DNA from 4 places in the Labrys sp. KB_33_2 genome. Region 1 is predicted to be linked to each of the others. Evidence: predicted binding sites of a transcription regulator. Region 1 holds the regulator's gene; each other region holds the start of a gene.
What was found. Region 1 encodes LexA, which represses DNA repair genes until DNA is damaged. Its sites were predicted from a motif close to TGTTCNNNNTGTGTTCNG; they were not measured.
Positions count from the first base shown of each region.

Region 2: the regulator LexA is predicted to act here: its motif matches at 2,258-2,275, upstream of recA (recombinase RecA).
Region 3: the regulator LexA is predicted to act here: its motif matches at 1,936-1,953, upstream of AB4037_RS14395 (ImuA family protein).
Region 4: the regulator LexA is predicted to act here: its motif matches at 1,578-1,595, upstream of uvrA (excinuclease ABC subunit UvrA).

Region 1 is NZ_JBFREW010000010.1:116,081-119,643, reverse strand. It holds gene AB4037_RS18405 (ComEC/Rec2 family competence protein) at 1-140, shown strand, start outside; gene AB4037_RS18400 (TOBE domain-containing protein) at 170-376, shown strand; gene AB4037_RS18395 (pentapeptide repeat-containing protein) at 480-1,163, opposite strand; gene lexA (transcriptional repressor LexA) at 1,190-1,906, opposite strand; gene AB4037_RS18385 (molybdopterin molybdotransferase MoeA) at 2,019-3,239, opposite strand; gene moaC (cyclic pyranopterin monophosphate synthase MoaC) at 3,236-3,563, opposite strand, start outside.
Region 2 is NZ_JBFREW010000016.1:77,623-81,185, reverse strand. It holds gene alaS (alanine--tRNA ligase) at 1-841, opposite strand, end outside; gene recA (recombinase RecA) at 1,056-2,129, opposite strand; gene AB4037_RS25965 (NAD(P)-dependent oxidoreductase) at 2,450-3,367, shown strand; gene AB4037_RS25960 (porin) at 3,439-3,563, opposite strand, start outside.
Region 3 is NZ_JBFREW010000007.1:89,428-92,990, reverse strand. It holds gene AB4037_RS14400 (Y-family DNA polymerase) at 1-1,109, opposite strand, end outside; gene AB4037_RS14395 (ImuA family protein) at 1,024-1,836, opposite strand; gene AB4037_RS14390 (SulP family inorganic anion transporter) at 2,073-3,557, opposite strand.
Region 4 is NZ_JBFREW010000013.1:53,984-57,546, forward strand. It holds gene AB4037_RS22515 (regulatory protein RecX) at 1-226, opposite strand, end outside; gene AB4037_RS22520 (HAD family hydrolase) at 360-1,016, shown strand; gene arfB (alternative ribosome rescue aminoacyl-tRNA hydrolase ArfB) at 1,101-1,544, opposite strand; gene uvrA (excinuclease ABC subunit UvrA) at 1,671-3,563, shown strand, end outside.

The sequences.
Region 1 (3,563 bases):
TGGCCCGCCATCCCCAAGCGTCCCGTCCATGGGCACCGGGCCGGGTGATTGTGCCGCCGAAACCTCTGCCCCAGGCGGCAGGGCAGGCCCCAGCGACGGATACGCCTATGGACAGCGTCACCGCAGAAACCGATAACTGACGCAAGATTCTCACAAAAAAGGACGGACCATGAAAATCAGCGCCCGCAACCAGATCAAGGGCACGATCAAGAGCGTGACGAAGGGGCAGACCACCTCCCATATCCAGCTCGAGGTCAACGGAACCATCATCACCGCTTCGATCACCAACGAGGCCGTCGATGATCTCCAGCTCAAGCCCGGCCAGAACGCCTATGCCGTGATCAAGGCCTCCGACGTCATGATCGCGGTCGACTGATCGGCGCTGTCAGCCAGGCCGGGTCTTCGGACAGATGGTAGTTCGAAGACACCCGGGGCTACCCGACCATCAAGCGGATTTGCCTGCGAACTCCAGACCTTCTTCAGGCGATCCGCAAGCCTAGCTCGGCCAGCAATTGGCCGGTCTGGTTTTTCGAGATCGTGGCGCCCTTGAAATAACGGGCGTCACCAAGCTTCAAGCCGCCGAGATCGGCACTGCGTAGATCCGCTCCTTCGAAACGGGCATCGACCAGATTGGCATCGCGCAGGCTGCACTCTTCGAAGATGACATCGCGGAAATCGCATTGGCGCAGATCGGCCTGGGTGAAGTCGAGGCGGCGTAGCGTGGACTTACGAAAGGAAAAGGCCGGCAGTTTCGCCGACATAAGCAAGACCTCCTCGAAAACGAGCCCGAATGCGGCGATTTCCGAGAGATCCGCGCCTGTCAGTTTGCAGCCGGTAAAAACCGTCGAGGCCGCTTTGGCGCGTCGAAAGCTGGCATTGCTGTAGTTACCCGTGCGGAATGCAGCATCTTCGAGGTCGGTGCCACGGAAATCGGCACCGCCTGCCTTGCAATTGCGCCATAGTGTATTCGCGAGCTTGGCGCCGACCAGCTTGGCATTTTTGAGAATGCAACGCTCGAACGACCAGTGGGACAGGTCGAGACGCGAAAGATCGCATTCCTCCAGTTCACAATCGACAAGGCAATACGGCGCGCGCTCCTTGAGCAACCGCTCGACGTCACGTCGTTCCAGAGCGCGGCCGCTGACTGTATGAAGGCCAGTCATTGCAAGCGAACCAAATTCGCATGCTCTCAATATCGGCGGAACAGGCCCACCAATTTACCCTGGATCTGTACCCTGTCCGGGCCAAAAATACGGGTTTCGTAAGCCGGATTGGCCGCCTCCAGCGCAATGGAGGCGCCGCGCTTGCGCAAGCGCTTCAGCGTGGCTTCCTCATCGTCGATCAGGGCTACCACGATATCGCCGGTATCGGCATGGTCCTGGCGGCGGATCAGCACGGTGTCATTGTCGAAGATACCAGCTTCGATCATTGAATCACCGCGCACTTCCAGGGCGAAATGATCACCTGAGGACAGCATTTCCGGCGTAACGCTGATGGTGTGGCTCTTGGTCTGGATGGCGGAGACCGGCGTACCGGCGGCGATGCGTCCCATCACCGGGACCAGAACCGGCCGGCCGACATCCTCGTCCATTTCCGGCCTGACGGGGCGGACCTTGCCGAGATTGCCCTCGATCACGTTGGGGCGGAAGCCCCGCTGTGAAGAGGCCAGCGACAGGCCGCCTGGCACGGCGGATTCGGGCAGGCGTACCACTTCGAGCGCGCGTGCCCGGTTTGGCAGGCGCCGGATGAAGCCGCGCTCCTCCAGAGCCATGATCAGGCGGTGGATGCCGGACTTGGAGCGCAGGTCCAGCGCCTCCTTCATTTCATCGAAGGAGGGGGGCACGCCCTGTTCCTTCAGGCGCTCATGAATGAACCGAAGCAATTCGTGTTGTTTCTTGGTCAGCATGGCTTTCCCGTCGTGGCGGCCGCGAATCACGGTGAAGGTGTAAACAAAACAAGAACAGTGCTACATGTTCCTACTGTGTTCTGCAACTGTGAAGTTCAGGTTAAGGGTAGCGTCAATAGCCGGCCGCACGAAGATCGATGATCTCGCAGATATCGCCTGGTTTTGCTTCCGGCGCAAAGGGCGGCCGGACAACCAGACAGTCGGCATGCTGCATCACACTCACCAGCGACGAATCCTGCAGCTCCAGCGGTTCCACCTTGAGGATGTCTAACGTATCGTCAAGCACGAAGCGGGCACGGATATAGTCTTCACGAACGTCGTTGGCTGGCCAAGCGCTGGCGAAGACGGCCTTGCGGCGGGACAGACCCGCATCGGCCCGCCCCAGCAACGTACGCAACAGGGGTACCAGGAAGAGGACGCCGCAGACCACCGAGGATACCGGATTGCCGGGTAGGCCGAGGATATGCATTGAGCCGAGCCGCCCGTGCAGCAGGGGCTTGCCCGGGCGCATGGCGATCTTCCAGAAGCCGAGCCGCATGCCTTCGCGGGTGAGCGCGGTCTGGATCAGATCGTGATCGCCGACCGAAGCACCGCCGATAGTGACGAGCACATCCGCCTTCTCGGTACGAGCCCGCCGAATGGCCGCTTCCAGGGCCGGGAAGTCGTCGCTGGCGATGCCGAGGTCGAGTACTTCGCCCCCCTCGGCCTCGACCAGTGCCCGAATGGCGAAATTGTTGGAGGCGACGATCTGATTCTCGCCGATGGCTTGACCGGGCAGTACCAATTCATCGCCGGTCGCGAGAATAGCAACTTTGGGGCGGCGGCGGACCGACAGGGCAGGATGATTCATGGCCGCGGCAAGCGCTATGTCGCGGGGACCGATGACGGTGCCTGATGTCAAAGCCTCCCGTCCTTCGGCAAAGTCCAGGCCACGGGCCCGGATATGCTGGCCGAGCCTGGCCGCCGCCTCCACGATGACGCGATTGCCCTCGCGGCTCGTGTGCTCCTGGATAACCACTGTGTCGGCGCCATCCGGCACGGGCGCACCCGTGAAGATGCGAACGGCCTGGTTTTCGCCAACTCTTCCGGCATAGCCGTGCCCAGCCGCCGATTCTCCGATCAATTCGAGGCTGGCACCTTCCTTGGCATCTGCCGCTCGCACCGCATAGCCGTCCATGGCCGAGGCGTTGAAGCCGGGCTGGGTCCTCAGCGCCGTGATGGCCGAAGCGAGAACACGTCCGCGCGTGGCATGCAGCGATATTGTTTCGGTTGGAAGCGGGGCTACGCCGGCAACCACCTTGGCCAGTGCGTCCGCGACGGGAAGCAGGCTCATCGATTTTCCTCCGCATGCCAATCGCCGGATTTGCCGCCGGATTTCTCCACGAGCCTGATCGCCTCGATGCGCATGCCCCGATCGACGGCCTTGACCATGTCATAGATGGTCAGGCAGGCCACGGAGACTGCGGTAAGTGCTTCCATCTCCACGCCGGTCTGGCCGGCAACTTTGGCCGTCGCCCGCACGGTCAGACCCGGCAGAGCGGTGTCGGGCTCGATTTCGACGGCAACCTTGCTGAGAAGCAGCGGATGGCAAAGTGGAATCAGCTCATGCGTCTTCTTGGCTGCCATGATGCCGGCGATGCGGGCCGTGGCGCGGACA
Region 2 (3,563 bases), on a different contig from region 1:
GCAAATGGTCGGCGATGACGCGATGGCTGGCAAGCGCCGGCCCTTCGGCCGGCACGCCGATCGCCTCCACCGACGCGCGGATCAAGGCCTGGAAGAGGTCGATGTCGTAATTGTTGTGCTTGTGCTGCAGCACGGTGGCGATGCGCTCGAGGCCCATGCCGGTGTCGATCGAGGGGCGCGGCAGGTTGACGCGCTCGCCACCGACCAGTTCCTCGAACTGCATGAAGACGAGGTTCCAGATCTCGATGAAGCGGTCGCCATCCTCATCCGGCGAACCGGGCGGCCCACCCCAGATATGCTCGCCATGATCGTAGAAGATCTCCGAGCAGGGGCCGCAGGGCCCGGTATCGCCCATGCGCCAGAAATTGTCCGAGGTCGGAATGCGGATGATGCGATCGTCCGACAGGCCGGCGATCTTCTTCCACAGCCGATGCGCCTCATCGTCCTCGGAGTAGACGGTCACCAAGAGCTTGGAAGCCGGCAGGCCGAAATCCTTGGTGATCAGGTTCCAGGCGAGCTCGATCGCGCGATCCTTGAAATAATCGCCGAAAGAAAAGTTGCCGAGCATCTCGAAGAAGGTGTGATGCCGTGCCGTGTAGCCGACATTGTCGAGATCATTGTGCTTGCCGCCGGCGCGCACGCATTTCTGCGAGGTCGCGGCACGCGAATAGGAGCGCTTCTCGATGCCGGTGAAGACGTTCTTGAACTGCACCATGCCGGCATTGGTGAACATCAAGGTCGGATCGTTGCGTGGCACCAGCGGCGAAGACGCCACGGCTTCATGGCCGTTCCGCACGAAATAGTCGAGGAAGGTGGATCGGATCTCGTTGACGCCGCTCATGTCCAATTTGCCTATTTGGCCCAAATGCCTGTTTTGGCTGGTCCCTTCCTTTCGGCATGGCCAGCAACATGGTGGTGGGGCGTTGTAGCGGGGCTGTTTCGGCCTGTCGAGGCGCGCATACATGAAAAACCCGACTGCCGGGAGCGACAGACGGGTTATTCGGTGTGAATTGGCTCTGCTTAGGCCAGACGTGAGAAGCCGGTCGAGGCCGACCTCATTCGCCCTCGGCTTCGGACGGGTCGATATTGTCGAGGATACGCTCGGCAATCAGGCCGGCATTCTGGCGAATCTGGCCCTCGATCTTATCCGCCACATCCGGATTGTCCTTGAGGAACTGCTTGGCGTTCTCACGGCCCTGGCCGAGACGCTGGCTCTCATAGCTGAACCAGGCGCCTGATTTTTCGACCACGCCGGCCTTGACGCCGAGGTCGACCAATTCGCCCACCTTCGAGATGCCTTCGCCATACATGATGTCGAATTCGATCTGCTTGAAGGGCGGCGCCACCTTGTTCTTGACGACCTTCACGCGGGTCTGGTTGCCGACCACCTCTTCCCTGTCCTTGATCGCGCCGATACGGCGAATGTCGAGGCGGACCGAGGCATAGAATTTCAGGGCGTTGCCGCCCGTGGTGGTTTCCGGGCTGCCATACATCACGCCGATCTTCATGCGGATCTGGTTGATGAAGATGACCATCGAGTTGGAACGCCCGATCGAGGCCGTCAGCTTGCGCAGCGCCTGGCTCATCAGGCGGGCCTGCAGGCCGGGCTGCACATCGCCCATTTCGCCTTCGATTTCGGCCTTGGGCGTCAGCGCCGCCACGGAATCGATGACGATGACGTCGATCGCCCCCGAGCGCACCAGCGTGTCGCAGATTTCAAGGGCCTGTTCGCCGGTATCGGGCTGCGAGATCAGCAATTCGTCGAGATTGACGCCCAGCTTGCGGGCATAGACCGGATCGAGCGCGTGTTCGGCGTCGATGAAGGCGCAAACGCCGCCTCTCCTCTGGGCCTCGGCGACGCTGTGCAGCGCCAGCGTGGTCTTGCCGGAGGATTCCGGCCCGTAGATCTCGATGACGCGCCCCTTGGGCAGGCCGCCGACACCGAGCGCAATATCGAGACCAAGGGAGCCGGTGGAGATCGCCTCCACCTCCATCGTCTTGGAACCCTTGCCGAGCCGCATGATCGAGCCCTTGCCGAAAGCGCGTTCGATCTGTGATAGGGCGGCGTCGAGCGCCTTCGTCTTGTCCATGGAGCTTCCTTCGACCAAGCGCAGCTGCGTCTGACTCATATGCCCGTTTCCCTATCAAGCACGAACGGATTCGTCATCCGAACCAATCGTTTTCAACACTGGGCTTGCATCTTGTCGCAATTCAAAGCCCCGTGGCGGTATGTACCCATTTTGTTCTCATTCATGCAAGTTCTATTTTTGTTCTCATCGTTCTTATTTAACAGAAGCTGACTGCTCGGTGCAGGCCGACCTTCGATAAATCATCATACCATTGCACCATCGGGCTTGCGCCCGAAGCCCATCCCCGTCCACACTCACCGTCGGCAGGATGCGCCGGCAACCCGCGTCGGAAATGCGGGACAGGAAACGGGACGATTGCAATGACGAATGCGCAGGAAAGCGTCGGCTTCATCGGGGTCGGCTATATGGGCCATGGCATGGCCAAGAACATCGTGGAGAAGGGCTACGCCCTGACGGTGATGGGCCACCGCAACCGGGCGCCGGTGGAGGATCTCGTGGCCCGCGGCGCCAAGGAGGCCAAGACCCCGCGCGAGGTGGGCGCCGCTTCCAGCATCGTCTTCCTCTGCGTCACCGGTTCGCGACAGGTGGAAGCGCTGGTACACGGTCCCGATGGGCTGAAGGCCGGCCTGAAGCCGGGGGCCGTCGTCGTCGACTGCTCGACCTCCGATCCCAATTCCACCCTCGCCCTCGCGGCCGAACTCGCCGAAGCCGGCATCGATTACGCCGATGCGCCGCTCGGCCGCACGCCGAAGGAAGCCTGGGAAGGCACGCTCGATACCATGGTCGGCGCAAGCGACGCCCTGTTCGAGCGCCTCAAGCCGGTGATATCAACCTGGGCCGGACGCATCGTGCATATCGGCGGCACGGGCGACGGTCACCGCATGAAGCTGCTCAATAATTTCCTGTCGTTGGGCTATGCCGCCCTCTATGCCGAGGCCCTCGCTTTGTCGCAGAAGGTCGGCATCACACCCAAGCGCTTCGACAGCGTCATCCGCGGCGGCCGCATGGATTGCGGTTTCTACCAGACCTTTTCGCGCTGGGTCCTGGAGGGCGACAAGGATGCCCACAAATTCACCATCGCCAACGCCTACAAGGATCTAAGCTATCTGGAGGCGATGGCCAGTGCGGCAGGATTGGTCAATCCGATCGGCAATGCCGTGAAGAACTCGTTCGGCGTGGCGATGGCCGCCGGTGGCGCGCAGCGCTACGTGCCGATGCTAACCGACTATATCGGCAGCCTGAACGGCACCGATCTTACCCCGGCCAATCAGAACTGACCGGGCGCCGAATACAGGAACGCCGCGCCCAGGAGAGCGCAGCGTCCATGCTTCTTCCTCTATAGGCCGGATCAGAAGGTGCGGCGCAGACGCACACCTGCACCGACAGCGTCGACCGTCTTGGTGTTCGCGCCCTCCGCGTCCTTGTTCTGGTACCAGACTTCAGCGCCGGCAATGAAGCCCTTGACGATGGTGT
Region 3 (3,563 bases), on a different contig from region 1:
CGGCGTCCTTCCCGCAGGGACAGACGAGCCTGGCGCTGGCCGAATTTCTCGGTGACGGTCGCGGTGAGGCTGATGGTCTCGAAGCCAAAGCCGGCATCGATGGTCTCGCCCAGCCTTTCCAGGTCGAGCTCCACCAGCCTGGCAATATGGGCCGGATCGCGTGTGGCGGCGGCAAGGCCGATATGGATGGTACGCACCTCGCCATCGACCCGGAACAGGCGGAGCTGCAAAGCGCGCACTGCCACCCCGCCGGCGACGAGGGCGGGAACCAGGTCCTGCATCAGGCGGGTGGCGACATGCACCACGGCTGCCTGGCTCACCACCGGCTCGAGGAGCTGGCGACTACGATGGTAGAGCGGCGGCGGTTCGATCAGAGCAAGGGCTTCCTCGCGCCGCCCCATGGCCTGGTCGAAGCGCTTGAGCAGGATCGCATCGAAGCGCGCGGCGAAGGGGGCTCGCGGCTTGCCGATGAGATCCCCGATGCGGATGAAGCCGAGACGGTGCAGGGTCTGGATGAGATCATCGCCGAGGCGCAGGGCAGCCAGGGACAGATCGGCCAGAGCCGGGGCGGGATCGCTGCCCTCGGCCAGAATGCAACCATTCTGGGCATCGAAGCGGGAGAGAGCCCAGGCCGCGCCGGGTGTGTCGGCCAGCGCCACGCGCGCACCGAGGCGAAGATGGCGCAGGCGCTTGACGATGTCGGCGAGAAGGGCCTGCTCGCCGCCGGCCAGATGGCTGGCGCCGGTGATGTCGAGGAACAGGCCGTCGGCGCCGTCGGCCTCGCGGTAAAGGGCCACGGAGGGCGTATAGCGCATCGCCCACAGGCCGAGCCGGTGCAGGGCCTTGGCGTCGGCCTCGGGCATGGCCGGCCGCGTCTGCAGGCCCGGCACCTTGGCTCTCGCATCGGCAACCAGCCCGCCTGCCGCGAGGCCTTCGCTCTCGGCCGGCTTGCTGGCGGCAGCAATGCGAGGGCCGCCGGCGGCGTCGACCGTCAGGACGAAGGGGTAATGGCCGTTGATCGTATCAGGCGACCTTGGCGTGTTGCTCTGGGCGACGAGAAAGCGCTGGATCGGCCAGCGTGGCAGATAGATCGAGACGATGCGAGGCATGGTCATACTCCATGAACCAGGATCCGCTTTGCCCGTTGCGGCTGCGTTCGAGCCGAACGTGCCAGCGCCAGGCGGTGAGAAGGCCGAAACGATCGCGCGGACCTGCGGCCGCGCCGATGCGCCAGCGGGTGATCGCAGCCAGGGAAGGCGTGGCCAAAGACGGGCGCAGAAGGAAGAGGGGACAGGGGGCGGAGGCGGCCGCGAGCTGGAGGCGGCGGCTGGTGGTAGCGTCCATGCCGCCACCCGTCACGGCTGCCACCGCCGCAGCGGCGCCGGAGCGCAGGATCTCCTCCATGGCCCAGGCAGCCTCGGTCTCGTCGCCGGCCGTGACCACGACCAATCCGGTGGGATCGAGGCCGAGGGCGTTGAAGCCATGGCCGTAAAACCGTCCCAGGCCGGCCATGCCGCGCGGCGAGGTCACCAGCCAGATCGTCCCCTTGGCCTGTCGCAGGCACAGGCGGGAGGCGAGGAAACCCAGCGCGCTGCCATTGTCGAAAATGGTTTGCGGCGCGATTTCATGCAGGCCGTCCAAGGCGAGGCCGCCGCCCGGCAGGCGCGCGTCGATCGCCCCGATGCCGAAAGGCAGCACACCGGCATCGGCATGCACGTGGTCGAGCCGGGGCAGCAGAGCGCGTAATTCCGCCAGCTTCTCGGCCCGTTGGCCGGCGAGAGAAAATTGCGATTCCGCTGGATCCCGATTTTTCTCTACCTCATTGTTTTGACGCATTTTCTTAACCGAAAAGCCTGCCAACTTTTCTGGAAAATGTTTTGGAACAGGAGGAGGGGCAACGCGTATCGTCATGGCTATGATCCGTTTCGTTCAGATTAGAACAAAACAAGAACATTTCAAGCGGAGTCTTCGATCACGCTCCATCCGGCCGCAAAAGAGCGCGGCATGGTAAAGGGACTCTTCCATGACGGGATGGCAGAGTCCCCGATTTCAAAGGTCGTGCGAAACGCGCCTCAATGTGACGGCAGGGAACCAGCCTGGCCTTCCTTGTCGTGCACGGCGAAGCGTTCCACCAGGGTGGCGCTGGCCTCGTTGAGGCCGACGACCTCGACCTCGCGCCCCTGGCGGCGCGCTTTGAGGACGATGCGGTCGAGCGCGCCGACCGCCGAGATGTCCCAGAAATGCGCCGCGCCGACGTCGATGACGATGCGCTCGATGGGCTCCTGCACGTCGACGGCATCGCTGAAGGTACCCGCCGATGCGAAGAAGATCTGCCCTTCGACCCGATAGACGCGCTCCTTGCCGTCGGCCGAGAGGCTCGAACGCACGCGGCTGAGGCGCGAGACCTTGCCGGCGAAGAACACGCCCGACAGGAGCACGCCCACCAGCACGCCCTTGGCGAGGTCGGCCGTCGCCACCACGGTGCCGACGGTTGCCAGCATCACCACGGAGGAGGGCACGGGATTGCTGCGCAATTGCAGGAGCGAGCGCCAGGAGAAGGTGTTGACCGAGACCATGATCATCACCGCCGTCAAGGCGGCGACCGGCACGATGGCGAGCAGGTCCTGCAGCGCCACCAGCAGGACCAGGAGGAAGCCGCCGGCGACCAGCGAGGACAGACGGCCGCGGGCGCCGGAGGAGACGTTGATCACCGATTGGCCGATCATGGCGCAGCCGCCCATGCCGCCGAACACGGCTGAGGCCATGTTGGCGATGCCCTGGCCGGCGCATTCGCGGTTCTTGTTGCTCGGCGTATCCGTCATGTCGTCGACGATCTGCGCGGTGAGCAGGGATTCAAGCAGGCCCACGGCCGCCAGAGTGAGCGCCACCGGCGTCAGGATCCTGAGCGTCTCCAGCGTCAGCGGCACCTCAGGCAAGCCGAAGCTCGGCAGCGTGGAGGGAAGCTCGCCCAGATGGGCCACCGTGCGCACGTCCAGTCCGAGACCCCAGGCGATGGCGGTGAGCACGGCGATCGCGACCAGGGGTGCGGGAATGGCCCTGGTGACATAGGGAAACAGATAGATGATGGCGAGGCCGAGGGCGATCAGGCCGTAGGTCGCCACCGGCACATTTACGAGCTCGGGCAGTTGGGCCAGGAAGATCAGGATCGCCAGGGCGTTGACGAAGCCCGTCATCACCGACTGGGAGACGAAGCGCATCAGCCGGCCGAGCTTGAGAAAGCCGGCGATGATCTGGAAGACGCCCATCAGGATGGTCGCCGCAAACAGATATTGCACGCCGTGGTCGCGCACCAGGCCCGTCATCAGCACGGCCGTGGAGGCCGTTGCCGCCGAGATCATGGCGGGGCGACCGCCGGTGAAGGCGATCACGCAGGCGATCACCACGGAGGCATAAAGGCCGACCTTGGGGTCGACGCCCGCGATCACCGAAAAGCCGATGGCTTCGGGGATCAGGGCGAGGGCGACGACGATGCCGGAAAGCACGTCGCCGCGTGGATTGGAAAACCATTCCCGGGAATAGGCAGACAATTTGTTCATGAGAAA
Region 4 (3,563 bases), on a different contig from region 1:
GGGCCTCCACGAAACTGGCATCGTCGATGAAACCGAGCTGCCTGCAATAATCGATGGTGCGCTCGATCATTTCGGCGACTTCGATTTCCGGGTCCAATTTGCGACGCGCCCGCCGCAGCAAGACCTGGCGGAGATTGGCGACGCTGGTCGATCGCTGGCCGAGATAATGGAGCGCGGACTTGCGCATCCAGCTTTCTTCGCGGCTCAGGGACGGGATGATGGACATGGCAGCCTCGAATCGTTGGAAAGAACTTGCCGGAACGCATGGCAGCGCGCCATCATCTCCCTGGCTCGGGCTCACCTTGACAAGAATCGCGACACGCCGGCCTCTGCACGTCTTCTCGGATCAGGCGGTTCCCATGCCCTTCTCTCTAGTGATTTTCGATTGCGATGGCGTTCTCGTCGACAGCGAGATCCTGTCGGCGGAAGTCGAAGCCGAGGCCCTGTCGGCCCTCGGCGTAAAAGTCACCCCGCATGACGTGATGCAGCGCTTTCTCGGTCTGACCCAGGAAGCCTTGGAAGAGCGTTTCGAGCAGGATTTCGGGCTCAAGCTGCCACCGGACCATGCCGAGACTACGCGCCGCATGCTTCGGGCCGCCTATGTGACGCGTCTGGAACCGATTCCGGGCGTGCGCGAAGTGCTCCAAACCCTGCCGATGCCCTTTTGCGTGGCTTCCAACAGCCCGCCGGCCAAGCTCGGTCTCGGCCTCAGCATCACCAACCTGTTCGAGCTCGTCTATCCCAACATCTTCAGCGCAAATCTGGTGGCACAGGGAAAACCGGCCCCGGACCTGTTTTTGCATGCCGCGAGGGCTCTCGGTGTGGATCCCGCCAAGACCGTGGTGGTCGAGGACAGCGTGGTCGGCATCAAGGCAGCCAAGGCCGCCGGCATGACGGTGATCGGCTTTGTCGGCGGACTGCATCATATGCCCCCCAGCGAGGAAACCCTGGTGGCAGCCGGTGCCGACTACATCGCCGAGACGATGGACGAAGTGAAGGCGCGCATCCTGGCCTGATCCCGGCAGTCTGCCCCGAAAAGCAAACGGCGAAATCTCAAAAGCTCCGATTTGCCGTGCCCGGGCTTCGTCCTCGGCCGGACCTCAATCCACGGAGAACTTGCCGCCACGCAGCGATTTCACGTTTGAGCGGCGCGATTTCGATTCCAGCCGCCGCGCCTTGGCGGCCTTGGAGGGCTTCGTCACCTTGCGGGGCGGCGGCGGCGGCGTGGCGGCCTCCCGCAGGAGAGCGACCAACCGCTCGCGCGCGTCCTCGCGATTACGCTCCTGGGTGCGGAAGCGCTGGGCAACAATCACCAGCACGCCCTCCTGCGTCAGCTTCCTGCCCGCCAGCTTCTGGGCTCGGATGGCGACGTCGTTCGGGAGCGAGGGCGACCTGCGGATATTGAAGCGCAACTGCACCGCCGTCGACAGCTTGTTGACATTCTGTCCGCCGGGCCCCGAGGAGCGCACGAAGTCCTCATCGATCTCGCGCTCGTCGATGAACAAGGTGGGGTTAATCTCGATCATGGCGCGTGCATAACCCATCGGAACTCGGGGTGCCGCAAAATTTTGCGGATAAGTTCACGAATTGTTCTTGTTTTTTCACCAGCCCTCCTTCAATTTGCGAGCCAAAGCGCCTATCTCTCGACAAAAGCCCACAGGATCGTCCGTATGTCTGGCCGCCCCATCTCCGGCAGCGCTGTTCCGTCGCCTGCCGACCGCCGCTTCATCACCGTGCGCGGCGCGCGCGAGCACAATCTCAAGAATGTCGATCTGGAAATCCCGCGTGACAAGCTCGTGGTGTTCACCGGCCTGTCCGGCTCGGGCAAGTCCTCGCTCGCTTTCGACACCATCTATGCCGAGGGACAGCGCCGCTATGTCGAGAGCCTTTCGGCCTATGCGCGCCAATTCCTCGAAATGATGCAGAAGCCGGACGTCGACCAGATCGACGGCCTGTCGCCCGCCATTTCGATCGAACAGAAGACGACCTCGCGCAATCCCCGCTCGACGGTGGCGACAGTCACAGAGATCTACGACTATATGCGCCTGCTCTGGGCTCGTATCGGCATTCCCTATTCGCCGGCGACCGGGCTGCCGATCGAAAGTCAGACCGTCAGCCAGATGGTCGATCGCGTCATGGCCATGCCAGAGGGCACCAGGCTGTTCCTGCTCGCGCCGGTGGTGCGCGGGCGCAAGGGCGAATATCGCAAGGAACTCGCCGACTTCCTCAAGCGCGGCTTCCAGCGTGTCAAGATCGACGGTACCTTCTACGAGATCGCCGACGCCCCCGCCCTCGACAAGAAGCTCAAGCACGATCTCGACGTGGTGGTGGACCGCATCGTGGTGCGCGCCGATATCGCCAGCCGCCTGGCTGATTCCTTCGAGACGGCCTTGGAGTTGGCCGACGGCATCGCCGTGGTCGAACTGGCCGATCAGAAGGAGGCCGACGGCTCATCCAAGCGCGTGATGTTCAGCCAGAAATTCGCCTGCCCGGTTTCCGGCTTCACCATTCCGGAGATCGAGCCCAGGCTGTTCTCCTTCAACAACCCCTTTGGCGCCTGCCCGTCCTGCGACGGCATCGGCACCGAGATGACGGTCGATCCCGTCCTGGTGGTGCCCGACGAGACCCTGTCGCTGCGCAAGGGCGCGCTGGCGCCTTGGGCGAAATCCACCAGCCCCTATTACAGCCAGACCGTCGACGCCCTCGCCAAGCATTACAAGTTCGGCGTGACCACGCCCTGGAAGGACCTGCCGGAGAAGGTGCAGCAGGTGTTCCTCTATGGCTCGGGCGAGGAGCAAATCGTCTTTTCCTTCGATGACGGCCTGCGCTCCTATGAGACACGCAAGGCCTTCGAGGGCGTGGTGACCAATCTGGAGCGGCGCTGGAAGGAAACCGATTCAGAACAGGCCCGCGAGGATATTTCGCGCTTCATGGCCAATACGCCGTGCAAGGCTTGCGCCGGTTTCCGCCTGAAACCCGAATCCTTGGCGGTAAAGGTCACGCACCGCCATATCGGCGAGATCTCGGCAATGTCGGTGCGCCAGGCCCAGCATTGGTTCGAGGCCTTGCCGGCCGAACTCAACGCCAAGCAGACCGAGATCGCCGTCCGCATCCTCAAGGAGATTCGCGAACGCCTGCGCTTCCTCGTCGATGTCGGTCTCGATTATCTGACGCTGGCCCGTAACTCCGGGACCCTGTCGGGTGGCGAGAGCCAGCGTATCCGCTTGGCCTCCCAAATCGGCTCTGGCCTCAGCGGCGTGCTTTATGTGCTGGACGAACCTTCCATCGGCCTGCATCAGCGCGACAATGAACGCCTGCTCGAAACATTGCGGCGGCTGCGCGAACTCGGCAATACGGTGATCGTGGTCGAGCATGACGAGGATGCCATTCTGCAGGCCGACTATGTGGTCGATGTCGGCCCCGGCGCCGGCGTGCAGGGTGGGCGCGTGGTGGCCCACGGCACGCCTGCCGAGGTGATGGCCAATCCGGCGTCTCTCACCGGCAAATATCTCACCGGAGAGCTGGCGGTACCCATGCCGGCCGAACGGCGCCGGCGCCAGAAG